2 regions of the Arthrobacter sp. J156 genome follow, and region 1 is predicted to be linked to the other one. Evidence: predicted binding sites of a transcription regulator. Region 1 holds the regulator's gene; the other holds the start of a gene.
The links. The regulator LexA, encoded in region 1, represses DNA repair genes until DNA is damaged. The targets are predictions, from matches to a motif close to TCGAACANNTGTTCGA.
Positions count from the first base shown of each region.

Region 2: a site for LexA is predicted at 7,305-7,320, ahead of AC0QR5_RS12820 (HNH endonuclease signature motif containing protein). Genes of this name have one in related genera too.

Region 1 is NZ_CM149650.1:1,392,418-1,407,525, reverse strand. Features, by position in the region: gene AC0QR5_RS06515 (helix-turn-helix domain-containing protein) at 1-136, shown strand, start outside; gene AC0QR5_RS06510 (MarR family winged helix-turn-helix transcriptional regulator) at 238-729, opposite strand; gene AC0QR5_RS06505 (DUF3046 domain-containing protein) at 790-1,011, shown strand; gene recA (recombinase RecA) at 1,214-2,266, shown strand; gene AC0QR5_RS06495 (regulatory protein RecX) at 2,272-2,907, shown strand; gene miaB (tRNA (N6-isopentenyl adenosine(37)-C2)-methylthiotransferase MiaB) at 2,937-4,463, shown strand; gene miaA (tRNA (adenosine(37)-N6)-dimethylallyltransferase MiaA) at 4,562-5,479, shown strand; gene dapF (diaminopimelate epimerase) at 5,489-6,424, shown strand; gene AC0QR5_RS06475 (class I SAM-dependent methyltransferase) at 6,443-7,063, opposite strand; gene hflX (GTPase HflX) at 7,370-8,950, shown strand; gene AC0QR5_RS06465 (ATP-dependent DNA helicase) at 8,943-10,955, shown strand; gene lexA (transcriptional repressor LexA) at 11,097-11,819, opposite strand; gene AC0QR5_RS06455 (LysM peptidoglycan-binding domain-containing protein) at 12,089-12,490, shown strand; gene AC0QR5_RS06450 (histidinol-phosphate transaminase) at 12,595-13,740, shown strand; gene hisB (imidazoleglycerol-phosphate dehydratase HisB) at 13,809-14,429, shown strand; gene hisH (imidazole glycerol phosphate synthase subunit HisH) at 14,431-15,066, shown strand; gene AC0QR5_RS06435 (hypothetical protein) at 15,066-15,108, shown strand, end outside.
Region 2 is NZ_CM149650.1:2,781,031-2,796,138, reverse strand. Features, by position in the region: gene AC0QR5_RS12855 (FUSC family protein) at 222-1,355, shown strand; gene radA (DNA repair protein RadA) at 1,421-2,815, shown strand; gene disA (DNA integrity scanning diadenylate cyclase DisA) at 2,886-3,959, shown strand; gene AC0QR5_RS12840 (hypothetical protein) at 4,089-4,772, opposite strand; gene AC0QR5_RS12835 (HhH-GPD family protein) at 4,984-6,036, shown strand; gene AC0QR5_RS12830 (hypothetical protein) at 6,176-6,742, shown strand; gene AC0QR5_RS12825 (hypothetical protein) at 6,859-7,074, opposite strand; gene AC0QR5_RS12820 (HNH endonuclease signature motif containing protein) at 7,334-9,073, shown strand; gene AC0QR5_RS12815 (amino-acid N-acetyltransferase) at 9,193-9,711, opposite strand; gene AC0QR5_RS12810 (ATP-dependent Clp protease ATP-binding subunit) at 9,841-12,381, opposite strand; gene AC0QR5_RS12805 (histone-like nucleoid-structuring protein Lsr2) at 12,470-12,766, opposite strand; gene AC0QR5_RS12800 (hypothetical protein) at 12,939-13,196, opposite strand; gene lysS (lysine--tRNA ligase) at 13,199-14,725, opposite strand; gene AC0QR5_RS12790 (alpha/beta fold hydrolase) at 14,798-15,108, shown strand, end outside.

The sequences.
Region 1 (15,108 bases):
GGTCAGTGACCGTGTCGCCCTCGCGGAAGGCGTCGAGGTCCCGGACACCGTGCCCTCCGAGCTGTCCTCCGAGTTCGGCACGCTGCCGCGCGAGTGGGCCGACGGGGTGGCCAACGGCCTCGCCTCCAGCCGCTGACCGGCCGGCCGCCTCCGCGGAGGACGGCCGCAACCGCAAAGGGCCCGCCATCGGCGGGCCCTTTCGCATGCCGCCCCGCGGCCGGCGCCCCGGGGAAGCGCCTACTGGGGGTCCTTGAGGTAGGACTCGTTCAGGCGCGTCAGGAGGGCAGCGAGGCGGCTGAGGTCGTCGACGTCCCACTCGGCGAGCTGCTGCAGGAAGACGAGCCGCCGAGCGGCCTGCGCCGCCTCCAGCTGACGGGCCCCGGCCTCGGTGAGCGTGATCGCCTGGGCCCGGCCGTCGGCGGGATCGGCGTCCTTGCGCACCACGCCGAGCTGCTCGAGCATCGCGACCTGCCGGCTCACCGACGGCTTGCCGACACCGATCTCCGCGGCGAGGTCCGTGAGCCTCAGGCTCCCACGGCGCTGGAGGGTCCGGAGCAGGCCGTAGGCGCCGGGTTCCATGTCGGGGTGGACCTGCCGGGCGACCTTGTTTCCGTTGGCGCGGGCCCTCCGCCACAGCATGCTCAGCTGCTCTTCCATGTCGTGCACGGCCTGGAGGCGTTCCGGCCCCGGCGCGGGGGCCGTGGGTGACGGCAACGCTGTATCGGTCATAGCGACCATCTTAGGGCCGGTGCCGGGGATGTCACAGCGGCTCCGTGGGAGAATGGAGGCGTGCGCAATAGTGACTTCTGGCGGTTGATGGACGACGAGTTCGGGGCCGGGTACTCCCGCCTCCTGGCGGAGTCGCTCGTGTTGTCGTCCCTGGGCGGGAGGACCCCGATGGAGGCGCTGGCCGCGGGGACGGCACCGAAGAACGTCTGGCGCGCCGTGTGCGAGAAGCAGGACGTGCCCGAGGAACGGCGCCTTGGGCGGGACGTCGCGCCCAAGCCGTAACGGGCCGGCGGCGACACGCCGGAGCCCTTGATCGAAGATGTGTTCGGATCAACGATAGGCTCCTCACAGGGAAGCGAAGGCCACGCAGACTGCCCGCCCCATCCACAAGTGGATCCCGTGGACCCAAATCGTCCGGGGCGGACCGTAGCGTGGGTCGTGACATCAAGCAGGCCGGCAGGCCACGAGACAACCGAGGTGAACAATGGCCGCAGGAACGGATCGCGAGAAGGCCCTGGAGGCAGCTCTCGCCCAGATCGACAAGCAGTTCGGCAAGGGGTCGGTGATGCGCCTGGGCGACGACACGCGCGCGCCGATCGAGACGATCTCCACGAGCTCGATCGCCCTGGACGTGGCCCTCGGGATCGGCGGCCTGCCGCGGGGCAGGGTCGTGGAGATCTACGGGCCGGAGTCGTCCGGCAAGACGACCGTCGCGCTGCACGCCGTGGCGAACGCGCAGAAGAACGGCGGCATCGCCGCGTTCATCGACGCGGAGCACGCGCTGGACCCGGACTACGCCAAGAAGCTCGGCGTCGACACCGACGCCCTCCTGGTCTCCCAGCCGGATACCGGCGAGCAGGCCCTCGAGATCATGGACATGCTCGTGGGCTCGGGCTCGCTCGACATCATCGTCATCGACTCCGTCGCGGCGCTCGTTCCCCGCGCGGAGATCGAGGGCGACATGGGCGACAGCCACGTCGGCCTGCAGGCGCGGCTCATGAGCCAGGCGCTGCGCAAGATCACCGGCCGGCTCAACCAGACCAAGACGACCGCGATCTTCATCAACCAGCTCCGCGAGAAGATCGGCGTGTTCTTCGGTAGCCCGGAGACGACGACGGGCGGCAAGGCGCTCAAGTTCTACGCTTCCGTGCGCATCGACGTCCGCCGCATCGAGACGCTCAAGGAGGGCACCAACGCGGTGGCCAACCGGACCCGGGCCAAGATCGTCAAGAACAAGATGGCGCCGCCGTTCAAGCAGGCGGAGTTCGACATCGTCTACGGGCACGGCATCTCCCGCGAGGGCGGCCTGATCGACATGGGCGTGGAGGAGGGCTTCGTGAAGAAGTCCGGTGCCTGGTTCACCTACGACGGAGACCAGCTCGGCCAGGGCAAGGAGAACGCGCGCCGGTTCCTGCGCGACAACCCGGACCTCGCGGACGAGCTCGAGCGCCGGATCAAGGAGAAGCTCGGCATCGGCAAGGCGCCGGAGTCCGGTTCGGGTGATCTGCAGCTGCGCGCCGTCGGCGGCGACGACTAGCGGCAGTGGGCCGCGGACTCGACTGGGGCGGGCTCGGAACGGAAGGCGACGGAACGGATCCGTCCGGGACGCCCCGGGACCGCGACCTCCCCGGCGACCGGCGCGGGCCCGGCGTCCATGACCGTAGCGGCGACCGGCGCGGGCCAGACGCCCACGACCGCTCCGGTGCCGCGGCCGATCCCGAGGCGCAGGCCAGGGCCATCGTCCTGCGCCAGCTGACCGGTTCGGCGAAGAGTAGACGCCAACTGGAGGACAAGCTCGCCGCGCGCGGGATCTCCCCGGCGGTCGCCGGCGGCGTCCTGGACCGCTTCGAGGAGCTCGGACTGGTCGACGATGCGACGTTCGCCGCGTCCTGGGTCGCCGGGCGCTCCCGCAGCCGCGGCCTGGCGCGGACGGCGCTGCGGCGCGAGCTCGCCGAGAAGGGCATCGACCCGGAACTCGCCGAGGCCGCCCTGGAGCAGCTCGACGACGAGGACGAGGACGAGCAGGCACGCGAACTCGTGCGAAAGCGGCTGCGCACCGGCAGCGCCGGCGGCGACCGGGACACGCAGCTCCGGCGGCTGGTCGGCATGCTGGCCCGCAAGGGCCACGCGCCGGGCCGCGCCTACCGGGTCGCGAGCGAGGTCCTCGACGAATCCTGAGCGGGGGCCCGGTTGGGTACCCTTGAGGGGTGAGTTTGACGATTCCCGATACCGACCCCGGCCGCACCGGCAGCGACGCGCGCACCTACGAAGTGCGCACGTTCGGCTGCCAGATGAACGTGCACGACTCCGAACGGCTCGCCGGCCTCCTCGAGGGTGCAGGGCTCGTGCGCAGCGAGGACGCGGACGAACCGGCCGACGTCGTGGTCTTCAACACCTGCGCGGTCCGCGAGAACGCCGACAACAAGCTCTACGGCAACCTCGGCCGGCTGGCCCCCGTCAAGGAGCGCCGGCCGGACCTGCAGATCGCCGTCGGCGGATGCCTCGCCCAGAAGGACCGTGAGACGATCCTGCGCAAGGCGCCCTGGGTCGACGTCGTCTTCGGCACCCACAACGTCGGCTCCCTCCCCGCCCTGCTCGAGCGCGCCCGGCACAACAACGAGGCCCAGCTGGAGATCCTGGAGTCCCTCGAGGTCTTCCCCTCGACCCTGCCGACGCGCCGCGAGTCAGTGCACTCGGGCTGGGTCTCGATCTCCGTGGGCTGCAACAACACCTGCACCTTCTGCATCGTGCCCTCCCTGCGCGGCAAGGAGCGGGACCGCCGTCCCGGCGACGTCCTGGCCGAGATCGAGGCCCTCGTCGACGACGGGGCGATCGAGGTCACCCTGCTCGGACAGAACGTCAACTCCTACGGCGTCGAGTTCGGCGACCGGCTCGCGTTCGGCAAGCTGCTGCGGGCCTGCGGCGGCATCGACGGCCTCGAGCGCGTCCGGTTCACGAGCCCGCACCCCGCGGCCTTCACCGACGACGTCATCGACGCCATGGCCGAGACGGACAACGTCATGCCGCAACTGCACATGCCCCTCCAGTCGGGTTCGGACCGCCTGCTCAAGGCCATGCGCCGCTCTTACCGCTCCTCCCGGTTCCTCGGCATCCTGGACCGCGTCCGCGAGCGCATCCCGGGCGCCGCGATCTCCACCGACATCATCGTGGGCTTCCCCGGCGAGACGGAGGAGGACTTCCAGGCCACGCTCGACGTCGTCGAGCGTTCCCGCTTCGCGAGCGCCTTCACCTTCCAGTACTCGCAGCGCCCCGGAACCCCGGCGGCGAGCCTGCCCGGGCAGCTGCCGAAGGCCGTGGTGCAGGAACGCTACGAGCGCCTCGTCGCCCTGCAGGACCGGATCAGCGCCGAGGAGAACCAGCAGCAGGTCGGCCGCGAGGTCGAGGTCCTCGTCGCCGCCCAGTCCGGCCGCAAGGCCGAGCAGACCCACCGGCTCAGCGGCCGCGCCCGCGATGCGCGGCTCGTCCACTTCAGCGTGCCCGAGGGGGCCGGGGTACCGCGGCCGGGCGACCTGGTCACCGTCCCCGTCACGGACGCCGGGTCCTTCCAGCTCCTTGCCGATCCCGCCGGCCCCGCCGACTACCGACTGCGCCGCTCCCGCGCCGGCGACGCCTGGGACCGCGCCCAGGCCGAGTCCTGCGGCGTCCCCGCGCCCGCCGGGTCCGGAAGCGGCGGCGTGTCACTGGGCATGCCTGCCCTCCCGCCGCGTCGTTGAGCGGAAACCGGCCGTCCCGGTCCGCGGAAGGGGCCGCGGGTCCCTCGGCCGCCCCCGGCGGGCCGTCCCGGCCCGCGGAACCGGATGAACGACCCGTCGTGATCGCCGTCGTAGGGCCCACGGGCACCGGGAAGTCCGACCTCGCCATCGAGCTGGCGCTCCGGCTCGGCGGCGAGGTCGTCAACGCCGACGCGCTCCAGTTCTACCGGGGGCTCGACATCGGTACCGCCAAGCTCGCCCCCTCCGAGCGCCGCGGCGTCCCGCACCACCTGCTCGACGTCCTCGACATCCACGAGGAGGCCAGCGTGGCGGCCTTCCAGGACCATGCGCGCGCCGCCTTCGACGACATCCAGTCCCGCGGCCTGCACCCCGTCCTCGTCGGCGGCTCCGGGCTCTACGTCCGCGCCGCGCTCGACGTCATCGAGTTCCCGCCCACGGATCCCGCCGTGCGCCGGCGGATCGAGGGGGAGCTCGATGCCCGGGGCGAGGCCGTGCTGCGCGCCCGGCTCGCGGCCGTGGACCCGGACTCCGCCGCGCGGATCGGCGACGCACGCCGGCTCGTCCGCGCGCTCGAGGTCCACGAGCTCACCGGCCGCCCGTTCAGCGCCTTTATGCCGACGCGCAACTATGCCCGTCCCGCCGTCCAGCTGGGCCTGAGGATGGAGCGCGCCGCCCTCCACGAACGGCTCGGAGCGCGCGTGGAGCACATGGTCGACGCCGGCCTCCTCGAGGAGGTCCGCCGGCTCGACGCCGCCGGCCTCCGCGGGGGCCGTACCGCCTCACGGGCCATCGGCTACGCCCAGTTCCTCGCCGTGCTGGACGGGACCCTCGACGTGCGCGCCGCGGTCGAGGAGACCGCCACGGCCACCCGCCGCTTCGCCCGCCGCCAGATCACGTGGTTCACCGCCGATCCGCGCGTGCACTGGCTCGACGCCACCGACCCGGAGCTGCCCGCCCGGGCCGCGTCCGCCGTCGTACCCTTCCCTCATTCGCCCACCGGAGCCCCGCCCGCCTAGTCTGGACCCATGAGCCCCGCGCAGCTGAACGACCCACTCGACGCCCTCTCCGGACTCGCCGTGGCCAAGGGCCACGGCACGGGCAACGACTTCGTCCTCGTGGCGGACCCGGACGGCACCCGCCACCTCGCGCCCGAGGACGTGGCCGCCTTGTGCGACCGGCACCACGGGCTCGGCGGCGACGGGCTCATCCGCGCCGTTCCCTCGCGGTTCCTGCCCGAGGGGGAGGCGCTCCTGCGCGGGACTCCCGGAGCCGAGTGGTTCATGGACTACCGCAACGCCGACGGCTCCGTGTCCGAGATGTGCGGCAACGGCGTGCGGGTGTTCGTCCACTTCCTCCTCGAGGAGGGCCTCGCACGTCTCGAGGAGGGCGCCGCCCTGCCGATCGGCACCCGGGCCGGCGTGAAGACGGTCACCCGCGCGGGCGACGGCTACGCCGTCGACATGGGCCCCTGGGAGTTCGCCTTCCCCGCGCAGGCCGAGGAACGCGCCCTGGACTCCATGGTGGAGACCGACGGCCTTGACGTCGACCGGCCGGCCCTGAGCGTCTCGATGGGCAACCCCCACACCGTCGTCGCCCTCTCCGAGGAGAGCGAACTCGAGCAGGCCGTGCTGTTCACCGCGCCGCGCGTCGACCCCGTCCCGCCGCATGGAACCAACGTCGAATACGTCGTGCCCGCGGATCCGCTCGTCGTCGACGGCGTGGGCAGGATCCGCATGCGCGTGCACGAGCGCGGGGTGGGGGAGACCCGTTCCTGCGGCACGGGCGCGTGCGCCGCGGTCGTCGCCACGCGGCACTGGGCCGGCGGCGCCCTGGCGGCGCGCTGGGACGTCGAGGTGCCCGGAGGGACGGTCTCCGTCCGCTTCGTCCCCGGGGCCGACGGCCGGGAGCACGTCGAACTCAGCGGCCCCGCGCGCCTCGTCGCCCGCGCGGTCCTCGCGTAGCGGCGGCGCGCCCGGGGGTCAGGCCCCCGCGGCCGGCCTGGCGACGCGCAGGATCCTGAAGGACTTCTCCGTCGACGCACGGTCGACCGTCCAGCCCGCCGGCAGCTCGCGCGCGAGCCAGGCCCGCAGCGAGTCCGCGCCGAGGTTCTTCTGCACCACGAGCCACGCCTCGCCGCCGGGGGCCAGACGGGGAAGCCACGTCAGCAGCAGCGCGTGCAGGGGCTCCTTGCCGATGCGGATGGGTGGATTGGACCAGATCGTGTCGAAGAGCAGCTCGCCGGGCACGGACTCCGGCGTGCCCGCCACGACGTTGGACAGGCCCAGCGCGGCGGCGTTGTCCCGGGTCAAGGCGATCGAGCGCTCGTTGACGTCCACGGCGTGGACGCGCGCACCGGGCGAGGCGAGGGCCAGGGACAGGGCGATGGGCCCCCATCCGCAGCCGATGTCCAGCAGCTCGCCGACCGCGGACGGTGCGGGCACCCCGTCGAGCAGGACGGCCGTCCCCTTGTCGATGCCGTCCGGGCTGAAGATCCCGCCCGAGGTCTGGACCGTCCGGTCCGAGCCGCCGAGGTGGACGGTGATGGCCCTGCGGCGCTCCGGAGCGGAGGGCTGCGCGCTGAAGTAGTGGTCCGAACCCATGCAGGCAGGTTAACCGGCCCCGCGGCGGGTGGCGAATCGGCGCGGCCGTGCGTGGCGCCGGCGGAGCCGGGACAGCGCGCCGGCGAAGTGATAGAGTTTTCCCTATCACTTCGCCGGCGCGGCTTCTCCGCACCGGCCCCACGAGCCGTCCGCCCCCCGGCGGGCGCCGACCCCGGGAGTCCTCCGTGCTGGTCTTCTCCGCGCAGCTTCGCCACACCGGCCGCTGAGCCCGGCCCCGATCCACAGGCAGGGGGCGTTCCGCGCCCGCGGGGACTATTCTGGAAGCACTATCCGTCAAAGGGGAACATGACCAACGACAGCCAGCCCAACCCTCAGGACCACGACCTCAGCGAAGAGGAGATCCACTCCGTCATCGAGCGCATCCTGGCGGCCGACAAGGCCGCCGGGGAGGCCTCGACCGTCCGCTCCGGGGCGCAGCCGTCCTTCTCGGGGTTCGGCCGCGTGGGCCGGGCCCAGGAGCTCGCCAGCGGCGGGGACGGGCACTCCGAGTACGACGGCGAGCAGCAGGACCTCGCCGAGCGGCGCGCCCTGCGCCGCGTCGCCGGGCTCTCCACCGAGCTCGAAGACGTCACCGAGGTCGAATACCGGCAGCTGCGCCTCGAGCGGGTCGTCCTCGCCGGCATCTGGAGCGAGGGGACCGTCCAGGACGCCGAGAACTCCCTGCGCGAGCTCGCGGCGCTGGCCGAGACCGCGGGCTCCGAGGTCCTCGACGGCGTCATCCAGCGCCGGCTGAAGCCGGACCCCGGCACGTTCCTCGGTTCCGGCAAGGCGGTCGAGCTCAAGGACATCGTCGCGGCCACGGGTGCCGACACCGTCGTCGTCGACTCCGAGCTCGCCCCGTCGCAACGGCGCGGGCTGGAGGACATCGTCAAGGTGAAGGTGATCGACCGGACCGCCCTGATCCTGGACATCTTCGCCCAGCACGCCAAGAGCCGCGAAGGCAAGGCCCAGGTCGAGCTCGCGCAGCTCGAATACCTCCTGCCGCGCCTGCGCGGCTGGGGCGAGTCCATGTCGCGCCAGGCCGGTGGCCGCGTCGGCGCGGCCGGCGGCGGCATCGGCTCCCGCGGTCCCGGTGAGACGAAGATCGAGCTCGACCGGCGACGCATCCGCAACCGCATGGCCAAGCTGCGTCGGGACATCGCCGCCATGAAGCCCGCGCGCGAGGCCAAGCGCGCCAACCGCAAGCGCAACACCGTCCCGTCCGTGGCCATCGCCGGGTACACCAACGCCGGCAAGTCCTCCCTGCTCAACCGGCTCACCGACGCCGGCGTGCTCGTGGAGAACGCGCTCTTCGCGACGCTCGACCCGACCGTCCGCCGGGCACAGACGCCGGACGGCGTCGGATACACGCTCGCCGACACCGTCGGGTTCGTCCGTTCCCTCCCGACGCAGCTCGTCGAGGCGTTCCGCTCGACGCTCGAGGAGGTCGCCGACGCGGATCTGATCCTGCACGTCGTCGACGCGTCCCACCCGGACCCCGAGGGGCAGATCCGGGCGGTCCGCGAGGTCTTCCGCGAGGTCGACGCCCAGGAGGTCCCGGAGATCATCGTGCTGAACAAGGCAGATGCCGCCGATCCCTTCGTCGTCGAGCGCGTGCGCCAGCGCGAGCCGCGGCACATCGTCGTCTCGGCGCGGACCGGCGCCGGGATCCCCGAGCTGCTCGAGCTGATCAGCGCGGGCATCCCGCGGCCCAGCGTCCAGCTCGACGTGCTCATCCCCTACGACCGCGGCGACGTCGTCAGCCGGCTCCACGGAACCGACGCCGAGATCCTCTCCACCGAGCACCGCGGCGACGGCACCCTGATGACGGTCAAGGTGCGCGAGGGGCTGGCGCAGGACCTGGAGCAGTTCGTCCTCCATGGCTGAGCTGGAGGAGGTCGTCGCCCTCCTGGACACGGCCGTCGCGAAGATGGGCGGCCAGAGCAGGCCCGGCCAGCACGAGATGGTAAGGCACGTCGTCGAGTCCCTCGACGAGGGGCGCCACCTCCTGGTCCAGGCCGGCACCGGCACCGGCAAGTCGCTGGCCTACCTTGTGCCCGCGATCGCCCACGCCCTCGAGTCCGAGCATCCCGTCGTCGTCTCGACGGCCACGCTCGCGCTCCAGTCCCAGATCGTCGGACGTGACGTGCCGCGGCTGCTCGAGAACCTCGCCGGGCAGCTGCCGCGTCCCGTGGACGTGGCCCTCGCCAAGGGGCGCGGCAACTACGTCTGCCGCTACAAGCTCGGCGGCGGCTACCCGGACGAGGACGAGGGGGCCCTCTTCTCGCTCGGCGAGGACGGCAGCGCACGCCCCGCCACCGGACAGGGTCCCACGAGCGCCCTCGGCCAGGAGGTCGTGCGCCTGCGCGAATGGGCCGAGGACACGGAGACGGGGGACCGCGACGACCTGGTGCCCGGAGTCAGCGACCGTGCGTGGCGCCAGGTCTCCGTCACCGCGATGGACTGCATCGGGGCGCAGAAGTGCCCCATGGCGGAGGAATGCTTCAGCGAGCTGGCCCGGAAGCGCGCGGCCGAGGCCGACATCGTCATCACCAACCACGCCATGCTGGCCGTGTCCGCGTTCGAGGGGCTCGCGGTGCTGCCGGAGTTCGAGACCGTCATCATCGATGAGGCCCACGAGCTCCAGGACAGGGTCACGAGCTCGGTCACCCGCCAGCTCTCGGCCGGGCTGGTCGGCGCGGCGGCCTCCGCCGCGCGCAAGCACTGCCACGTCGTCGTGGAGCCACTCAACCGGGCCTCGGAGGCGCTGCAGCGCAGCCTCGAGGGCATTCCCAGCGGGCTCATGCCGCTCGGACTGAACGACGAGCAGGCCGCCGCCGTGGACCTGGTCCGCGAGGCGGCGCGGGTCGCGCTGTCCGACTCCAAGCCGCAGCAGGGGGAGGCCGTCGACGGAGGCAAGCAGCAGGCCCGCTCGCAGCTGCTCTACCTCCTGGAGATCTGCGAGCGGATGGCGTCCGCCCAGGACGCCAGGGAGGTCCTCTGGGCCTCGCGCCAGGGCGGCTTCGTCCCCGGCCAGGGCTACGTCCAGCCCGACGAATCGAGCCCCGCGACGCTGAACATCGCCCCGCTGGGCGTCGGCGGCCGCCTGCGGGAGGGCCTCTTCGACGGGCGCACCGTCGTGCTGACCTCGGCCACGCTGGCGGTGGGTTCCGCGTTCGAGCCCGTGGCCGGATCGCTCGGCCTGCTCGGCGAGGGGGCCCCGTCCTGGACCGGAATCGACGTCGGAAGCCCCTTCGACTACCCCAAGCAGGGCGTGCTCTATGTGGCCCGGCACCTGCCCCGGCCCTCACGCTCCCTCGCCCCGGAACTCCTGGACGAGCTCGAGGACCTCATCCGCGCCTCGGGGGGAGGGGCGCTCGCCCTCTTCTCCTCGCGGCGCGCCGCCGAGGAGGCCGCCGAGGCCTTGCGCCCGCGGCTCGACCAGGAGATCCTGTGCCAGGGGGAGTCCGGCATGGCCTCCCTCGTCCGCCGGTTCGCCGAGGAAGAGGACACGTGCCTCTTCGGCACGATGACGTTGTGGCAGGGGGTCGACGTGCCCGGGCCGTCCTGCCGGCTCGTCGTCATCGACCGGATCCCGTTTCCGCGACCGGACGATCCGCTCTCGACGGCGCGGAGCCGCGACGTCGCCCGGCGGGGAGGCAACGGCTTCATGGCCGTGTCCGCGAGCCATGCGGCCGTGCGGCTGGCGCAGGGTGCCGGTCGCCTCATCCGCTCGACCGGCGACCGGGGCGTCGTCGCCATGCTCGATCCGCGCCTGGCCACCGAGCGCTACGGGGCGTTCCTGCGCGCCTCGCTCCCGCCGATGTGGGCGACCACGGAGAAGGACACCGTCCTCGGCGCGCTCCGCCGCCTCGCGCCGGACGCGTCGTAGCGGACGCACCGTCCGGAACAGCCGTGGCCGGCGGCGCGCCGGAGCGGGGCCAACGCGACACACCGGTCCGGTCGTGCCGGCCCGGCGTGGCGTGGTCCGCGTTGAGAAGGCAGCCCGGCGTCCGGTGCCGCCCGGCCCTGGTTAGAGGGAGCGCATCACCGAGACGACCTTGCCCATGATGGTCGCGTGGTCACCCAGGATGGGCTCGTACTGCCGGTTCTGCGGCAGCAGCCACGTGTGGCCGTCGCGCTGCCTGAAGGTCTTCACCGTCGCCTCGTCGTCGAGCAGCGCCGCGACGATGTCGCCGTTGTCCGCGGTGTTCTGCCTCCGCACGACCACCCAGTCGCCGTCGCAGATCGCGGCCTCGACCATCGAATCGCCGCTGACCTTGAGCATAAAGAGCTCGCCGTGGCCCACGAGCTGCCGGGGCAGTGCCATGACGTCCTCCACCGTCTGGTCGGCGAGGATCGGACCGCCCGCGGCGATGCGCCCGACGAGCGGAACGAACGCCGTGTCGGCGGCCGAGGCGAGCTCCGAGACGGGCATCCCGTTGGCCGCCCGCAGGTCCGGCTGCTCCGGCGCCGGGCCCTCGGCGTCCGCATCGGTGAGGGTGAGGGGGACCAGGATCTCCATGGCGCGCGGCCGGCGGGGGTCCCGGCGGATGTAGCCCATCTTCTCGAGCTGGGCGAGCTGGTGGGTGACGCTCGAGAGGCTCGCGAGGCCCACCGTGTCGCCGATCTCGCGCATCGAGGGCGGATAGCCGTGCGCGCCGACGGCGCGCTGGATGGTCTCGAGGATCTTCTTCTGCCGGATCGTGAGGCTCTTCCGCGCGCTCCTGGGTGCCGGCGACTCTGCTGCGTTCATGGTGTGCCCCATCCTGTTGACCTCGTTCACGGCGGTGCCACTCGTCGGCGTCGGACCCAAAGCGTCGGTAGCGGCTGGTGCAGTGGTTCCCGTGAACCACCTATCCCAACGCTAGTGGAGCCCGAGGCCCATTTCAAAGATTTGTTCGAACGTGTCTCGACAAGCGTCGGTCAAGGGTGCTAAACAGGTATCAATCACTTTCGAAGCTATGTTCTAGATCGCTGATCCCAGGGCGAAGATTCGAAGACCTCCTCGAGAAAGGCACGACCATGGCACAGCCCGCCCTCGCCGCCGCTGCAGGAACCCCCATGATCCACGTCGCCTCGACGGGCACGCCCGGCGCCCGTACGGCGCCCTCCGGTGGATTGCGCCTGACCCGGCGCGGACGCTTCGTGCTCATCGGCCTGCCCGTCCTGCTCGTGGCGGCCGTGCTGCTCGTCGTCGCCGGCGTCTTCACGGCGCCCGCCATGGCCGCCGACGGCTCCACGGGAGAGCCGCTCCGGGCCGAACTGGTCACGACGATGGCGGGCGACACCCTGTGGGGGCTCGCCTCCGAGTTCGCCCCGGAGCGAGACCCGCGCTCCGTCATCCGCGAGATCACGGAGCTCAACGGCCTCACGAGCCAGACCATCCTCCCGGGGCAGCAGCTCTACGTCCCCACCGGCGGATAGGGCCCGGTCCGCCAGGGCGCGTCACGGGACGATCCGCGGCGGCATTGTTACCGGCCGGCGCCGCCGATTCCCGGGGCCGTGGCCGCGGAGAATAGACTGAATCGGTGACTGAACAGCTGGAGCGACTCGCCAACCTGCCGCTGCGGGAGAACCTTCGCGGCCTGCAGCCCTACGGGGCCCCGCAGCTGCACGTTCCCATCCAGCTCAACGTCAACGAGAACACCCATCCGGTCCCCGCCGAGGTCCAGGCCGCCATCGCGGCCGACGTCGCAGCGGCCGCCGCCGGGCTCAACCGCTACCCCGACCGGGAATTCACCGAGCTCCGGACTCGTCTTGCCGCCTACCTGGGCCACGGACTCGACGCGGAGAACATCTGGGCCGGCAACGGTTCCAACGAGGTGCTGCAGCAGATCCTCCAGGCCTTCGGAGGGCCGGGGCGCACCGTCATGGGATTCCCTCCCACCTATTCGATGTACCCGCTGCTCGCGAGCGGCACGGACACGGGCTACGTGGCCGGCCGCCGGGAGGACGACTTCGCGCTCACCGCGGCCTCGGCCGCCGCGCAGGTCGCCGAGGCCGCTCCCGACGTCGTCATCCTCTGTTCCCCGAACAACCCCACCGGCACGGCGCTGGGGCTCGACGTCGTCGAAGCCGTCTACGAGGCGGGGACGCCGAGCCGCACCGTCGTCGTCGTCGACGAGGCCTACGCCGAGTTCGCCCAGACCGGAACGCGTTCCGCCCTCACGCTCCTTCCGGGGCGCGAGCGCCTGATCGTCTCCCGCACCATGAGCAAGGCCTTCGCCCTCGCCGGTGCCCGGCTCGGCTACCTCGCCGCCGCTCCGGAGGTCGCCGACGCCCTCCGGCTCGTGCGCCTGCCCTACCACCTCTCCGCCGTCACCCAGGCCACCGCGAACGCCGCGCTCAAGCACGTCGCCGCCCTGCTGGCCAACGTCGAGGCGATCAAGGAGCAGCGGGACCGGATCGTGGCGGCCTTGACCCAGATGGGCCTCTCGCCCGCCCCGAGCGACTCCAACTTCGTCTTCTTCGGAGGGCTCGCGCACCCCTCGCGCGTCTGGCAGGGCCTGCTCGACGCCGGGGTGATCATCCGCGACGTCGGCATCCCCGGCCACCTCCGGGTCACCGCGGGAACCCCCGAGGAGACCACGGTCTTCCTGGACCGCCTCCGCCTGCTGGTGGCCGAGCCCGGGGCCCTGGCCACCGCGGACGGCCACGCCCCCGACGCCCCGTAGCGCGGATAGACTGTACGCCGGCCCACCGGCACCACACCGCCACCACCCACGCCCGAACGAGGAACACCATGACTGCAGAACTGCTGAGCGGCCGCCGCGCCCGGATGAGCCGGAAGACCAGCGAGTCGACCGTCTCCGTCGAGCTGGACCTCGACGGGACCGGGCAATCGACCATCAGCACGACCGTGCCGTTCTACGACCACATGCTCACGGCCCTCGCGAAGCACTCCCTGATCGACCTCACGGTCGAGGCCACGGGCGACACCCACATCGACGTGCACCACACCGTCGAGGACGTCGCGATCACGATCGGCGAGGTCCTGCGGACCGCACTCGGCGACAAGGCCGGCATCCGCCGCTTCGGGGAGGCCACGGTCCCCCTCGACGAGGCGCTGGCCCACGCCGTCGTCGACATCTCCGGACGCCCCTACCTGGTCCACGGTGGCGAGCCGGCCGGGCAGGAATACCACCTCATCGGCGGGCACTTCACCGGCTCGCTCACGCGCCATGTCTTCGAGGCCCTGACGCTTCACGCGCAGATCTGCCTCCACCTGAACGTCGTCGCCGGCCGGGATCCGCACCACATCGTCGAGGCCCAGTTCAAGGCCTTCGCCCGGGCGCTGCGCGCGGCCGTCGAGCCGGACGCCCGCCTTGGCGGGGCCATCCCCTCGACCAAGGGCGCGCTTTAGGATGGCCCGCCCCTCCGTCACCGTCCTCGACTACGGCTCGGGCAACGTCCGCTCCGCGGTCCGGGCGCTCGAGCGGGCCGGCGCCGAGGTCGTGCTCAGCCGCGATCCCCGCGACGTCTCGACGGCGGTCGGTCTCGTGGTGCCCGGCGTCGGCGCGTTCGCGGCCGTCATGAAGGCGCTCAAGGACGTCGGCGCCGTGCAGCAGATCGGCCGCCGCATCGCGGGCGGCCGCCCGGTGCTGGGGATCTGCGTCGGCCACCAGGTGTTCTTCGAGGAGGGCGTCGAGCACGGCGTCCGCACCCAGGGCATGGGGGAGTGGCCGGGAACGGTCGAGCTCCTGAAGGCGCCCGTCGTCCCGCACATGGGGTGGAACACGGTGGCCCCGCCGGCGGGGTCGCGGTTGTTCGAGGGCATCGAGGACGAGCGCTTCTACTTCGTCCACTCCTACGGCGTGCAGCGGTGGGAGTTCGAGGTGCTGCAGCCGCGCATGACGCCGCCGGCCGTGACCTGGGCCGAGCACGGCGTGCCGTTCATCGCGGCCGTCGAGAACGGACCGCTCTCGGCCGTGCAGTTCCACCCGGAGAAGTCCGGCGACGCCGGCGCCCGGCTGCTGCGCAACTGGCTGGGCACGCTCTGATGTGGAGCATCCTGCTGATGGCGCTCGGCGGCCTCCTGATCG
Region 2 (15,108 bases), 1.4 Mb from region 1:
GTGCTCCGGGCCGGCGCGGTGCGGTGTTCGCCGTCGCGCTCCGTACTTGAAGGTAGGGGCGCGAGGTAACGGAACCTTCCGCCGAAAGTGAACGGGGGGTGAACGGAACTGGCATTTTGAACCTTTTCCGCGCGGAGGGGCTGGTTTGCCGCGGCATTCGGCGGTAGTGGGGGGCGGCGGTGATTCCCGTCACGGCGCGGCCCGCGTGCCAGACTGGTTTCATGACCCGCCCCCGGCCCCTGCGCAGCGCGTGGCGCTTCCTGCGCCGCAGGACCGTCGTCGGCGCGCTGCGCGTCAAGTCCTCCTCGCTCAAGATCGTGCAGATCACGGTGTGCGCCGTCGGCGCGTACTGGTTCGCCGAGGAGGTCCTCGGGCATGCGGGGCCGTTGTTTGCCGCGACGTCGGCGATGATCGCCCTCGGATTCGGCCGCGACACCCATACGCGCCGCACCATCGAGGTCGCCCTTGGCTGCACCCTCGGGATCCTCGTGGGGGACCTGCTCCTCCACGTCCTGGGCACGGGCCCACTGCAGGCCGCGGCCGTCCTCCTCGTCTCCCTCGTCATCGCGCGGTTCCTGGACAGCGGCACGATCTTCACGACGCAGATGGGCCTGCAGTCCCTCCTCGTGGTCCTGCTGCCCGCCCCGGCCGACGGCGTGTTCGCCCGCAGCGCCGACGCGATCATCGGCGGCGTGTTCGCGCTCGTGATCGCCGCGCTGACGCCGCGGAACCCGCGCCGCGAGCCCGCCCGGGAGCTGCGCGCCCTGCTCGAGGAGCTCGCCGGCGTCCTGCGCGACTCCTCGGCGGCCCTGCGCGCCTCCGACTCGACACGGGCCTGGCACGCGCTGATCCGGGCCCGGGGCACCCAGCAGCTCATGGACGCCCTGCCCTCCTCGATGCGCGGGGCGCGCGAGATCGCGACGCTCTCCCCCGCCTACCGCAGCCAGCGCGGGGAGGTGGAGCGGCTCGCCCGGCTCGCGGACAAGACCGACCTGGCCGTCCGCAACTCCCGCGTCTTCACGCGCCGGCTCACCTCCGTGATCACGCACGCGGCGCTAAGCGACGAGGCCATCGACGCGCTCTCCCAGTTCCTCGACGAGGTCGCCGACGGCGTCGACACCCTGGGCCGCTCCGTCGTCGAACCGAGCCAGCCGGCTCGCGACCGGGCCGAGCACGGGGCCCGCAAGGAGCTCGCCTCCTCGGCTGCGCGCCTGAGTCCGGAGGCCTTCGGCGTCTCGGGCCTCCAAGGCGAGGGGATCGTGCTCCTGCTGCGCCCGATGCTCGTGGACCTGCTCGAGGCGGCGGGCCTCGACAACGAGGAGGCCGCGGGCTACCTGCCGCGCCTCCGGTCCTGACCGCCGGGGCCGCCAGCCGCGCCCGCGCCCCCAATCGTCGGGGCCAGCGGCTAGCCTTGTGACCCATGGCCACGAAGTCCTCCACGCGCACCAAGCCCGCTTCCGGCTACCGCTGCACCGAGTGCGGCTGGACCACCGTGAAGTGGGTCGGCCGCTGCGGCGAGTGCCAGGCGTGGGGAACGGTCGAGGAGACGGGCCAGACGGTCGCCCGGACGACGCCGGCGACGGTGATCGCCCATCCCGCCCCCGCGATCGGCGACGTCGACGCGACGGCGGCCGGCTACCGCCCCACGGGCGTGGGCGAGCTGGACCGCGTCCTCGGCGGCGGCCTCGTCCCCGGGGCGGTGATCCTGCTGGCGGGCGAACCGGGCGTCGGCAAGTCCACGCTGCTGCTGGACGTCGCGGCTCGGACGGCCCGCGGCGGGCGCCGCGTCCTCTACGTCACGGGCGAGGAGTCAGCGGCCCAGGTGCGCATGCGGGCCGATCGCATCGGGGCACTCGCGGACACGCTGCACCTGACCGCCGAGACGGACCTCGGGATCGCGCTCGGACAAGTGGAGCGGCTCGCCCCGGACCTGCTCATCGTGGACTCCGTGCAGACGCTCTCCTCGTCCGAGGTCGAGGGCGCGGCCGGCGGCGTCACCCAGGTCCGCGAGGTCGCAGCCTCCCTGATCAACGCCGCGAAGAAGCGGCACATGGCCACGCTGCTCGTCGGCCACGTCACGAAGGAGGGCTCGATCGCGGGACCGCGCCTCCTCGAGCACCTCGTGGACGTGGTCTGCCAGTTCGACGGCGAGCGCCACTCCCGCCTGCGCCTGCTGCGGGCCGTCAAGAACCGCTACGGTCCGACGGACGAGGTGGGCTGCTTCGACCTCACCGAGACCGGCATCGAGGGGCTCGCCGATCCCAGCGGGCTGTTCGTGACCCGGACCCGTGAACCGGTCTCCGGCACGTGCATCACGGTCACCGTGGAGGGCCGGCGCCCACTCGTCGCCGAGGTCCAGGCCCTCATCGCCAAGTCCTCCACCGCCCAGCCGCGCCGGGCCACGAGCGGACTGGACTCCTCCCGCACGGCGATGGTCCTGGCCGTTCTGCAGAGCCGGGCCGGCCTGGACCTGTCCAGCCAGGACTCCTACGTCGCCACGGTCGGCGGCGTGCGCCTCGCCGAGCCGGCCGTCGATCTCGCGGCCGCGCTGGCCGTCGCCGGGGCGCGGATGGACCGCCCGCTCTCCTCGCGGATGGTGGTGTTCGGCGAGGTCGGCCTCGCCGGCGAGGTCCGCCCCGTCCCGGACATCTCTCGCCGGATCACCGAGGCCGAGCGGCTCGGCTTCGGGTACGCGATCGTCCCCGCCTCCCCCAACGGCCCCGGCACCGTCCCCGAGGGCTTCCGCGTCAAGGAGGTCGGCACGCTCAACGAGGCCCTCGAGATCGCCTTCCCCGGCGGGGAGCAGGAAGGATAGGCGCGCGCGGCGTCCGGCGTCGTACCCTTCCCCCTACGATGGTGGTAGCCGCCCCGGAAGGACAACCACCATGGCCAAGAGCCCCGAAGACGCGCTGCGGACGACCCTCGCCCGAGTCGCGCCCGGCACCCATCTGCGCGACGGACTCGAGCGCATCCTGAGGGGGCGCACCGGCGCGCTGATCGTCCTCGGCTCCGACCGGGTCGTGGACTCCATCTGCTCGGGCGGCTTCGACATCGACATCCCGTTCACCCCGACGCGGCTGCGCGAGCTCGCCAAGATGGACGGTGCGATCGTCTGCGACAAGGACGCCTCCAACATCCTCAAGGCGGCCGTGCAGCTGGTCCCGGACCACACGATCCCCACGCAGGAGTCGGGCACGCGCCACCGCACGGCCGAGCGCGTGGCCATCCAGACCGGGCTGCCCGTCATCTCCGTCTCCCAGTCCATGCAGATCATCGCCGTGTACGTGCAGGGGATCCGCCACGTCCTGGAGGGCTCCGAGCCCGTCCTCGCCCGCGCCAACCAGGCCCTCGCGACGCTCGAGCGCTACCGCAACCGCCTGGACCAGGTCACCGCCACGCTCTCGGCGCTGGAGATCGAGGCGACGGTCACGGTCCGCGACGTCGCCGTGGTCCTGCAGCGGCAGGAGATGGTGCGCCGGATCTCCGAGGAGATCGCCCAGTACGTCCTGGAGCTCGGCGTCGACGGCCGGCTCCTGGCCCTGCAGCTCGACGAACTCAGCGCGGGGCTGGGCCCCGGCAGCGACCTGCTGCTCAGGGACTACGCGGAGCTGGACTCGCAGCAGGAGATCGACGCCGCGCTCGCGCGGCTGCAGGGGTTCTCCTCGACCGAGATGATCGACCTGTCCCGGATCGCCACCGTCCTCGGCGTCACGCCGGGCACCGATTCGCTCGAGGCGATCGTGCACCCGAAGGGCTTCCGGCTCGTCGCGGGGATCAAAGCCGTGCCGCGCGCCGTCGCCGACCGGCTCGTGGCGAGCTTCGACGGGCTGCAGCGGCTCATGGCCGCCAACATCGAGGACCTCATGAACGTCGACGGGATCGGCGAGCAGCGGGCCCGGACCATCCGTGAAGGGCTCTCGCGGATCGCCGAATCGAGCCTCCTGGACCGCTTCTCCTAGGATTCCGACGCCGGGGCCCGGCCGCGCGCGGCGGACCGCCTTGGACGCGGCGACCGCGACGGGGGCTGGCGTGGCTGGCGGGACGGGCAGCCGCGACGATTGCCTCCGCGCGTCCCCGCCGGACGCGCTCTAGCGCAACTGGAAGGGCGCCTTGTTGCTCGTCAGCTCGCCGAGCTTGGCCGTGAAGACATAGGTGCCGGGGCGGGGCTTGGTCGCGACCGCCTCGCAGCCGGGGGCGCTGCGGACGCGCTCCCACGTGAAGCGGGCGGTCTCCTGGCCTCCGGGCTTGATCTCGAGCTCCACGGTGGTGGGCTCGGTCCGGCAGTCGCTGCTGTTGAAGATCCGGTCGTCACCGCTGAGGACCTGGAACTCCTGTTGCCCGGTGCCGACGTTGACCGTGCAGGGCGCCTGGCCCTGGTTGCCGACGGTCATGATCAGCACGGGGTTCTCGTTGGCCCCGTAGGCGCTCTGGTCCGTCTCGGCGCTGACAACGACGTCGCCCGCGACGCAGCTCGGGGATTCCGGGGCCCCGCTCGGCTCCCCCGCGTCCGACGCCGGGGCCGAGCCTTCCGGGGCGCCGCTCTCCGACGCGCCGCCCCCGGTTCCGTCCGGGTCGTTGCCCGGGGCCGAGGTGCCGGACCCCTGCGGGGCGCCCTGACCGTCGTCGGAACCGGAGAAGAGGGAGGCGAGAGCGAAGCCGGCCCAGACCAGCAGTCCCAGCACCACGAGCAGCACGATTCCCGCGGCGAGCCGGCGCCTCCGGTACACGGCGGGGCTCGGACGGCGCGGGGGCCGAGGGTGCTGTTGTGCCATGCTTCTAGGCTATGAGCCCGCGTGCGGGCGCCCCCGTTCCCACGCCGGGCACTAGAGTATTGGTGCCGGGAAGCACCCGACCCGTCAGGTGCGGCCCCGCACCCGGCCGGCGTCCGGCGTCGGGCTGGGGCCGATGAGGGCCCGGCGTTCCCGCCTGGACGCGGCCCGAAGCGCACCCGGAGAGCCCTTGAGGGTTCTGGAGAGGAGAGCCGTGCCCGCGACGACCGACACGACCGCGCTGCACCGCGGCATCACCGACTGGTTCGACGTCCACGCGCGCGACTTGCCGTGGCGGCGGGCGGAGCGGACCCCGTGGGGCGTGATGGTCAGCGAGTTCATGCTCCAGCAAACCCCCGTGGTGCGCGTCCTGCCGGTGTGGGAGGAATGGATGGAGCGCTGGCCGACGCCGTCCGCGCTCGCCGTCGAACCCGCCGGGGAGGCGCTGCGCGCGTGGGGGCGGCTCGGGTATCCGCGCCGGGCGCTGCGCCTGCACGCCGCGGCGCAGCGGATCGCCGAGGACCACGCCGGGGAGGTGCCCTCGGATCCGGGCGCGCTCCTCGCACTGCCGGGCGTCGGCGCGTACACGGCCGCGGCCGTCGCGTGTTTCGCGTTCGGGATCCCGGAGACCGTCGTGGACACCAACATCCGCCGGGTCCACGCCCGGCTCGTATCCGGCCGTGCCCTGCCCGAACCCTCCTATACGGCGGCCGAGGCCCGGCTCGCCGAGGCGCTGATGCCGGAGAAGGAGCACGACGCCGGTGCCCTCGCCTGCCGCTGGAACGCCGCGGTCATGGAGCTGGGCGCGCTGGTCTGCACGGCCCGAGCGCCGCGCTGCGGGGACTGCCCCGTGGCTCAGGACTGCGCGTGGGTCGACGCCGGACGTCCGGAACCCCACTACGTGCCCAAGGGCCAGCCGTGGGCCGGGACCGACCGCCAGGTGCGCGGGGCCTTCATGGCCGTTCTGCGCGAGGCCGACGCCCCCGTGCCGCGCGCGGCGCTCCTCGGCGCCCACCTCTCCGCCGGGGAAGCGCCCGCGGGAGGCGTCGAGGCGGAGGTCCCGACTGGCGTCGGCACGACCCAGGGCCCGGCCACCGCCGGCGAGACCGGGGAGGCACCGGCGTCGTACCCTGCGGCGTACTCCGCGGCGTGGAAGAGGCTTGCCGAGCTGCCCGCGGGCGGGGAACAGAGGGAGCGCTGTCTCGAGGGGCTGCTCGCCGACGGACTCGCGCACGAGGGGTCAGAGGGCATCGCGCTGCCCCACTGACGACGGCCGGGCGGCAGGTCGCTGGCCCCACTGACGACGGCCGGGCGGCAGGTCGCTGGCCCCACTGACGACGGCCGGGCGGCAGGTCGTTGCCTTCCCGTGCTTCCGGCGACCGCGCCGGGGCTCGTAGGCTGGCGCCATGACGGCACACCGGGACGCACCACGGCGGGAAGTGACGGAAAGCCGGGCGCGCGCGACGAAGACCGTGCCGCCCTTACCGACGTCGGCGGCGGCCTTGGCGATCGGCGCCGTGGCGCTCCTAGCCGGTTGCGGCATGCTGCCGGAGCGCGGCTGCCCGGCGATCGGACTCGCGACGGGCGTCTCCTTGACGATCGCGGCCGACATCGTGCCCGCGGATCCGCCGGCCCAGGGGTCATTGACCTGGTGCCAGGACGGGGCGTGCCACGAAGTGGTGCTCGAGCTCTTCGCGGGTTCCGACACCGTGGATCTCGGGTGCGACGGCGACGGCCCCGACGATGCCTGTTCCGCTTCCTCCGTCCCCAACGGGACGCTCCATGGCTTCTGGCCGGCGCCCGAGCTACTCCCCGGGGCCGTCGAGGTGGCGTTCTCCGCCGAGGGGCTCGACGAAGCCCGGGCCGCGTTGGAGGCCGGCGAGGTCAGCCACGGCGCGGGTCAGTGCCGGATCGCGGGCACCCAACTCGCATTGGTCCTGGACGGGCAGGGCCTCCGGGAAGCGACGCACTGACCGCGAGCCACGCTTCGGCAGGCCCGGATGCACGCTGCCCAAGCTCCTGTCGCCCGGACGCGTGACGTCCCCCGGCCGGCGGCCGCGGGGACGTCAGGCGTTGACGGAGTGGGCAGCTACTGCTGGCCCTCCTGCGGCTTGGCGTCCTTGCCGCCGAGGTGCTGGGCCTGGGCGTCGTCGACGAACTTGTTCACCTTGTCGGCGTGCTCGCCGAGCTTGTCGCCGTGCTGCGCCTGGAGGTTGTCGATGGTTTCGTTGATCTTGTCGCCGTGCTGGTTCTTCAGGTCGTTCAGCTTGTCGCCGAGGCCGCCGAGGTTGTCTCCGAGTCCCATGGCACTACCTTCTTCCGTCACTGGTTGCTGGGGTTGACACTGGATGGCGGGTCCGCGTGGACCCACCGCTGCCTACCTTAGGCATGCCGGGGACGAAGAGTCCACCGTTGCTGTGGACTGTTCACCCATTAAGCGGATGGAGAAATCCGGCGTTCCTTCGCTACCCGGTTTCTCCTCCACAGCTTCGATGCCGGGGGTGTTGTCCACGGTTGCCGGAAACTCTTGCTCATTCGAAGAAAGTTTCGATGATGATGGATTCATGACCATCAACGAGCTGCCGGCGGATCCGTTCCGGGAGGGCGCGTGGGCCGTCCCCGGAGCGGATCCCGCGCCCTTCCCGGAGGGCGGTGTTGCCGCGGCCGCTGCGGCCGCCGGGCCCGCTCCAGGCGGCAGCCCGGGAACCGGCGACGGCATGCCCGCTGACAGCGGGGCCATTGTCCCTGACGACGGATGGGCCGTCCCCGGAACGGGTCCCGCGCCCTTGCCGGACGGGTCCGGGGATGGAGCCGGCGATGGGGCCGGCAGCGGGGCCGTGGCGTTGGCCGGGTTGCGGGAGGCCTTGCGCGGCTGGTCGGACACGCTGGCGGGGCGGCGTCCGGGCCGGCACGCGCTCGCGGGCCTGCTGCGCGGGCTCGAGGAGCTCTCCGTGGAGGTCCAACGCGCCCAGGTCATCGCCGCCCGCGCGGCCGAGGACGAGCAGATCACCCTCCTCGGTGCCGCCCCGGGACCCGGCGGGCGGGCCGAGTACCGGGACACCTCCGACTACCTGGCCAAGGAACTGCACATCCCACGCTCCGAGGCCCGGGCCCGGCTCGAAGCGGCCCGGAAACTGCTTCCGCGCACCTCCCTGACCGGCGAACCGCTCCCGGCCCGCTACGAGGCCGCCGCGGCCGCCGTGCACGCGGGCCGGCTCTCGGTCCCGGCCGCCCTGCAACTGACCCGCCGCGTCGAGAAGGCGGCGCCCACGGCCAGGACCCGCCCCGGAGGCGGGACCGCGGAACTGGCCGCGATGGAAGACAGCCTCGTTCAGACCGTGCTGCAGGACGGGCCCGCGACGATGCACCAGGTCGCCGACACCTGGACCCTGTTCCTGGACCCCGACGGCCGCGAACCCAGCGAGGAAACCAAGCGCGCGCTCCAGGGCCTGTTCTACCAGGGCCGGTCCCAGAACCTGCACGTGTTCAAACTCGTCACCGACGACGCCCAGGCCGAACAGCTCTTCAGCGTCTGCGCCCCGGCCGCCAACCCCCGCACCGGCCCCCGCACCGCGCCCCACGACGCCGACGGGGCCGGAGACACCAAGGCCCACAGCACCGAGACCAGTGACACCGCAGACGCCGCCAGCGATCCCGCCCCCACCGCGGCGGCCGACGTGGAGGGGGAGCCGGCCGAGGCGCCCGCGGATGGCAGGACGCGGGCCCAGCACCAACTCGAGGGACTCGTCAACGCGGTCGGGATCGCCCTGTCCACGAACAAGCTGCCCCGCAACGGCGGGAACCGGCCCCAGGTCATGGTCACCATCGACTACCAGACCCTGCTGGGCGAGCTCGCCACGATGGGCACCCAACGCTCCGAAGCCGTGCACGCCGGACTCGTCAGCCCCGCCCAGATCCGCCGCCTCGCCTGCGAAGCCGAGCTGATCCCCGTCGTGCTCGGATCCGCCGGACAGGTCCTGGACGCCGGACGCTCCGAACGGCTCTTCACCGAGGAACAACGCAAGATCCTCTACGCCCGCGACCGCGGCTGCACCGCCCCCGGCTGCACCACCCCCGCCAGCGGCACCGAAGCCCACCACATCACCTGGTGGTCACGCGGCGGCACCACCGACATCGACAACGGCGCCCTCTGCTGCCCCTTCCACCACCACCTCGTCCACGACGGCGGCTGGCAGATCACCATGATCAACAACGCCCCCTACTGGATCCCACCACCCCACATCGACCCCGCCCGAAGACCACAACGCAACACCTACTTCCACCCCCAAGCCACCCCCACCTAAACCACAACCCGACGATCCCCACGGTTCAGAGTCCCCCAAGGCGGCGGGCCCAAGGCCACGGGCCCGAGGCCCCCACAGTCCCGCGACCCCCAAGGCGGCGGACCGGTGGCCCAGCGCCGTCAGACCGCGGCGTCCAAGCGGGCGATCATGCGGGTGTTGCCCAGGGTGTTCGGCTTGACCCGGGCCAGGTCGAGGAACTCCGCCACGCCCTCGTCGGTGGAGCGCAGGAGCTCGGAGTAGACGGCCGGATCAACGGCGGACTGGTCGGCCATGACGGTGAAGCCGTTGCGTTCGAAGAACCCGACCTCGAACGTCAGGCAGAAGACGCGGGACACGCCGATCTGCCGGGCGTTCTCCATGAGCTGGGCCAGAAGCGCCCGGCCGACCCCGTGGCCGCGCCACTCGTCCGAGGTCGCCAGGGTGCGCACTTCGGCGATGTCCTCCCACATCACGTGCAGGGCGCCGCAGCCGATCACCGTGCCGTCCTCCGCCTCCGCGACGATGAACTCCTGCAGGCCCTCGTAGTAGGCCACGGCCTCCTTCTCCAGCAGCACGCGCGAGTCCGCCAGCGGCTTGACGAGCGTGCGGATGCCGGGCACGTCGGGCGTACGGGCCCGGCGGATCGTGTAGGAAGCCATGCGCCCCATCATAGGCACGCGCCCACCGGGCACGACGAAGCCCGCCCGGCCATGTGACGGCCGGGCGGGCTTCACGGAGTGCAGCGCCCGCTGCGGGGAGCGCCGGACGAGGCGCGGCGCCCCTGCGGACTAGCCGACGGCTCGCGAGCCGTCCGCGGCGGGGGCCTCGATGGCGGCCGGGATCGGCTCACCCTCGAGCTCGCCCGGAGTGTCCTGGCCGATGAACGTGAACTTGCGGGCATCGCCCTCGCCTTCCACGTCCACCACCACGGTCTGCCCCGTGACGACCTCGCCGAAGAGGATCTTCTCCGAGAGCTGGTCCTCGATCTCGCGCTGGATCGTCCGGCGCAGCGGACGGGCGCCCATCGCCGGATCGTAGCCGCGCTCGGCCAGCAGGACCTTCGCCGCCGGCGAGAGCTTGACGTGCATCCCCTTGTCCACCATGCGCTTCTCCAGCCGCGCGACGAACAGGTCGACGATCTTGACGATCTCCTCCTGGGTCAGCTGCGGGAAGACCACGACGTCGTCGACGCGGTTCAGGAACTCGGGCCGGAAGTGCTGGCGCAGCTCCTCCTGGACCTTGGCCTGCATCCGGTCATAGCCCGTCTTGGTGTCCGTGGCCGACTGGAAGCCGGTCATGACGCCCTTCGAGATGTCGCGGGTACCCAGGTTGGTGGTCATGATGATCACCGTGTTCTTGAAGTCCACGACGCGGCCCTGCGAGTCCGTGAGTCGGCCGTCCTCGAGGATCTGCAGGAGCGAGTTGAAGAGGTCGGCGTGGGCCTTCTCCACCTCGTCGAACAGGACCACGGAGAACGGACGGCGGCGGACCTTCTCGGTGAGCTGGCCCCCCTCCTCGTAGCCGACGTACCCGGGAGGGGCGCCGAACAGCCGGGAGACGGTGTGCTTCTCCGAGTACTCGGACATGTCGAGCGTGATGAGCGCGTCCTCCTCGCCGAAGAGGAACTCGGCGAGGGCCTTGGCCAGCTCGGTCTTGCCGACGCCCGTGGGGCCGGCGAAGATGAACGATCCGCCCGGGCGGTTGGGATCCTTGAGCCCGGCGCGGGTCCGGCGGATGGCCTGCGAGATCGACTTGATCGCCTGGTCCTGGCCGATGACGCGCTTGTGGAGCTCGTCCTCCATGTTGAGCAGCCGGCTGGACTCCTCCTCGGTCAGCTTGATCACCGGGATGCCCGTGGAGTTCGCGAGCACCTCCGCGATGAGCTCCTCGTCGACCTCGGCGATCTCGTCCATGTCGCCGTTCTTCCAGGCGCGCTCCTTCTCGGCGCGGGCCTCCTGGAGCTTCTGCTCCTTGTCCCGCAGGGACGCGGCGCCCTCGAAGTCCTGCGAATCGATGGCGGCCTCCTTCTCGCGGCGCACCACCGAGATCTCCTCGTCCATCTGCTTCAGGGCGGGAGGCGCGGTCATGCGGCGGATGCGCAGGCGCGCGCCGGCCTCGTCGATCAGGTCGATCGCCTTGTCCGGAAGGAAGCGGTCGGAGACGTACCGGTGCGCCAGCTGCGCGGCGGCCGCCAGCGCGCCGTCCGTGATGGAGACGCGGTGGTGGGCCTCGTAGCGGTCGCGCAGGCCGCGGAGGATCTCCGTGGCGTGCTCGACGGAGGGCTCCTTGACCTGGATCGGCTGGAAGCGGCGCTCGAGCGCGGCGTCCTTCTCGATGTGCTTGCGGTACTCGTCCAGCGTCGTCGCGCCGATGGTCTGGAGCTCGCCGCGGGCCAGCATCGGCTTGAGGATGGAGGCCGCGTCGATCGCGCCCTCGGCCGCGCCGGCTCCGACGAGCGTGTGGATCTCGTCGATGAAGAGGATGATGTCCCCGCGCGTGCGGATCTCCTTGAGGACCTTCTTCAGCCGTTCCTCGAAGTCGCCGCGGTAGCGGGAGCCGGCCACGAGGGAGCCGAGGTCGAGCGTGTAGAGCTGCTTGTCCTTGATGGTCTCCGGCACGTCTCCACGCACGATCGACTGGGCGAGGCCCTCGACGACGGCCGTCTTGCCGACGCCGGGTTCGCCGATCAGGACGGGGTTGTTCTTGGTGCGGCGGGAGAGGACCTGCATGACCCGCTCCATCTCGAACTCGCGGCCGATGACCGGATCGAGCTTGCCCTCGCGGGCCGCGGCGGTGAGGTTGCGGCCGAACTGGTCCAGGACGACGGAGCCAGCCGGGGCGCCCTCCTGCTGTCCCTGTCCGACGCCGGCGCCGGCCGTCTCCTTGCCGCCCTGGTAGCCCGAGAGCAGCTGGATGACCTGCTGGCGCACGCGGTTCAGGTCCGCCCCCAGCTTGACGAGCACCTGGGCGGCGACGCCCTCGCCCTCGCGGATCAGGCCGAGCAGGATGTGCTCGGTGCCGATGTAGTTGTGGCCGAGCTGCAGGGCCTCGCGGAGCGAGAGCTCCAGGACCTTCTTGGCCCGCGGGGTGAACGGGATGTGCCCCGACGGCGCCTGCTGTCCCTGGCCGATGATCTCCTGGACCTGCTCGCGCACGGCCCCGAGGGAGATGTTCAGGGATTCGAGCGCCTTGGCGGCGACCCCCTCGCCCTCGTGGATCAGCCCCAGCAGGATGTGCTCGGTACCGATGTAGTTGTGGTTGAGCATGCGCGCCTCTTCCTGGGCGAGCACGACAACGCGACGGGCACGGTCGGTAAATCTCTCAAACATGGCGGCACACTCCTAGCTAACGCGTACTGACGATGCTACGCACGAATCCCGGCCTTGGGGTGCGTGTTCGCCGTAGGGATAAAGGAGCTCAGGAGTGGGCGTCGCGGTAGGCCCCGATGACCTCCGAGTTCAGGCGTCCGCGTTCGCTCACCGGGTAGCCGTGCTCCGCGGCCCACGCCCGGATGGCCGGTGCCTCGGCGGCCGAGTAGGCGTTGGAGCGGCGCCCGGCCTCGATGAAGCCGGCCAGGAAGCCGCGCAGACGCGCCGCGTTCTCGGGGCCCAGGTCGATCTCGTAGTGGCTCCCGTCGAGGCCGAACTGCACGGTCTCGACGGCGGGGGTTCCGTCGAGGTCGTCGACCAGGGTGATTTCCACTTTGCGTGCCACGCCGCAAGTCTATGCACGGCCGGGGGCGGCATCCAGCGCCGCCGCGCCGCGCCGCTACCGCCGGGTAGCCCGCGGGGGGCGGGACGGTCGCCTCGCGGATCCCGGCCCCGTGCCCGGGTGCCCGGCCCACGGCGCTTCGGATCCGGCGTCGTCCGCGTCCCGGGCGCCTGGCCTACGGCCGGGCGGAACCGGCGTCGTCCGCGTCCCGGGGCCCCGCGGCGTCGGAGGGACGCGCGTCTTCGGCATCCTCGTCGCTCGCCGCGGCGCCGGTCGAGGAACCCGGTACGACGCCGGTGCCGCCGCCCGCGCGCGCGTCCGCCTCCGCCTCGGCGAGGCGTTCGTTGCGGTCGACGCGGAAGAGCGATCGCACGACGAACCAGAAGATGAGGGCGACGACGATCGTGGGCAGCAGGACCTGGACGTACTCCACGGCTAGGCCTCCGGCTTGAGCAGCGGGAACAGGATGGTCTCGCGGATGCCCACGTCGGTGAAGAGCATCACGAGGCGGTCGATCCCCAGGCCGATCCCGCCCATCGGCGGTGCGCCGTACTCGAGCGCGCGGAGGAAGTCCTCGTCGAGCTGCATCGCCTCGTCGTCGCCGCCGGCAGCGAGCCGGGACTGCTCCACGAGCCGCTCCCGCTGGATGACGGGGTCGATGAGCTCGGAGAACGCGGTGCCGCGCTCCATGCCGCCGATGATCAGGTCCCACGCCTCGATGAGTCCGGGCTTGGAACGGTGCGGCCGGGCCAGGGGCTGCGCGGCCGGCGGGTAGTCGTAGACGAACGTCGGGTTCAGCAGGGTCGGCTCCACGATCTCGCCGAACAGCTCCACGACGAGCTTCTGGGCGTCCCACTTCGGGTCGACCTTCACGCCGTGCTCCTCGGCGACGGCGCGCAGCTCCGCCGCACCCGTCTCGGGGGTGATCTCGCGGCCGACGGCCTCGGACAGCCCCGGGTAGACGCCGAGCCAACGCCACTCGCCGTCGAGGTCGATCGTCCCCTTCGCGGTCTCGATCCGGCGGCCGGCACCCACGGCGTCGGCCGCGGCGAGGATGATCTCCTTGATCCGCTCGGCCATGACGAACTGGTCCGCGTAGACCTCGTAGCACTCGAGGGTCGTGAACTCCGGGGAGTGCGTGGAGTCGACGCCCTCGTTCCGGAAGAGCCGCCCGACCTCGAAGACGCGCGGGATGCCGCCGACCACGGTGCGCTTGAGGTAGAGCTCCGTGGCGATGCGCAGCGTCATCGGCTGGTCGAACGCGTTCAGGTGGGTGTGGAACGGGCGGGCCGTGGCGCCGCCGTGCACGAGCTGCAGCATCGGGGTCTCGACCTCGACGTAGCCGTGGCCGTAGAGGGTGTCGCGGACGGCGCGGGTCACGGCGTCGCGCGTGTAGATCATCTCGCGGGCCTCGTCACGGACCATGAGGTCGGCGTAGCGCTGGCGCACGCGCGTCTCCTCGTTCAGCTCGGCATGCAGCACGGGCATGGGGCGCACGGCCTTGGACGCCATCTGCCACTCGGTGACCATGATGGACAGCTCGCCGCGGCGGGAGCAGATGACGCTGCCCTTGACGAACACGTGGTCGCCGAGGTCCACGAGGTGCTTCCAGTCGGCGAGCGCGTCCTCGCCGACGTTGGCCAGCGACAGCATGGCCTGCAGGCGGACGGCCTCGCCGCGGGGACCCGACTCCTGGAGGGTCGCGAAGCAGAGCTTGCCAGTGTTGCGGGCGAAGACGACGCGCCCGGCGACGCCGACGACGTCCTCGGTCTCCTGTCCGGCCTCGAGGTGGCCGTAGGCGTCGCGGATCTCGAGCAGGGCGTGGGTGCGCTCGACCCCGACGGGGTAGGCCTCGCGGCCCGACTCCAGCAGGGCGGCGCGCTTGTCCAGGCGCACCTGGCGCTGGTCGTTGGTGTCGGTGGCGGGCGCGGCCTGGGCGGGGGCGGTGTTTTCGGCAGTCACGGTCACCAATTCTACGTGCTCGCCGTCCCGCGGGGTCCCGGGCGGGGACGGGGCATCGGGTAGCCTGCCCGCATGGCCCGCTCGCGCATCCTCCGCACCACCTGGTGGGTTCCCGCAGCGGCCGGCGCGGAGCCGGCGCCCGCCGGTCCAGGGGGCGGTCCGGGAACCCGGGAAGAGCCGGTGCCCACAGCTCCGGGGCGCCTCCCGGACCCGGAGTACGACGCCGGAGCCCTCCTCGAGGTGCACACCCACCTCCCGCGGGGGACGGCTGCCGCACGGGGGCTCCCCGCGGCACGGGAGCCCGACTGGGCCTGGGAGCCGGGTAGCGCACAGGGGCCCCACGCCTTACGGGAAGCGGGCTCGGCCGGGGAGCCGGGCCCCGG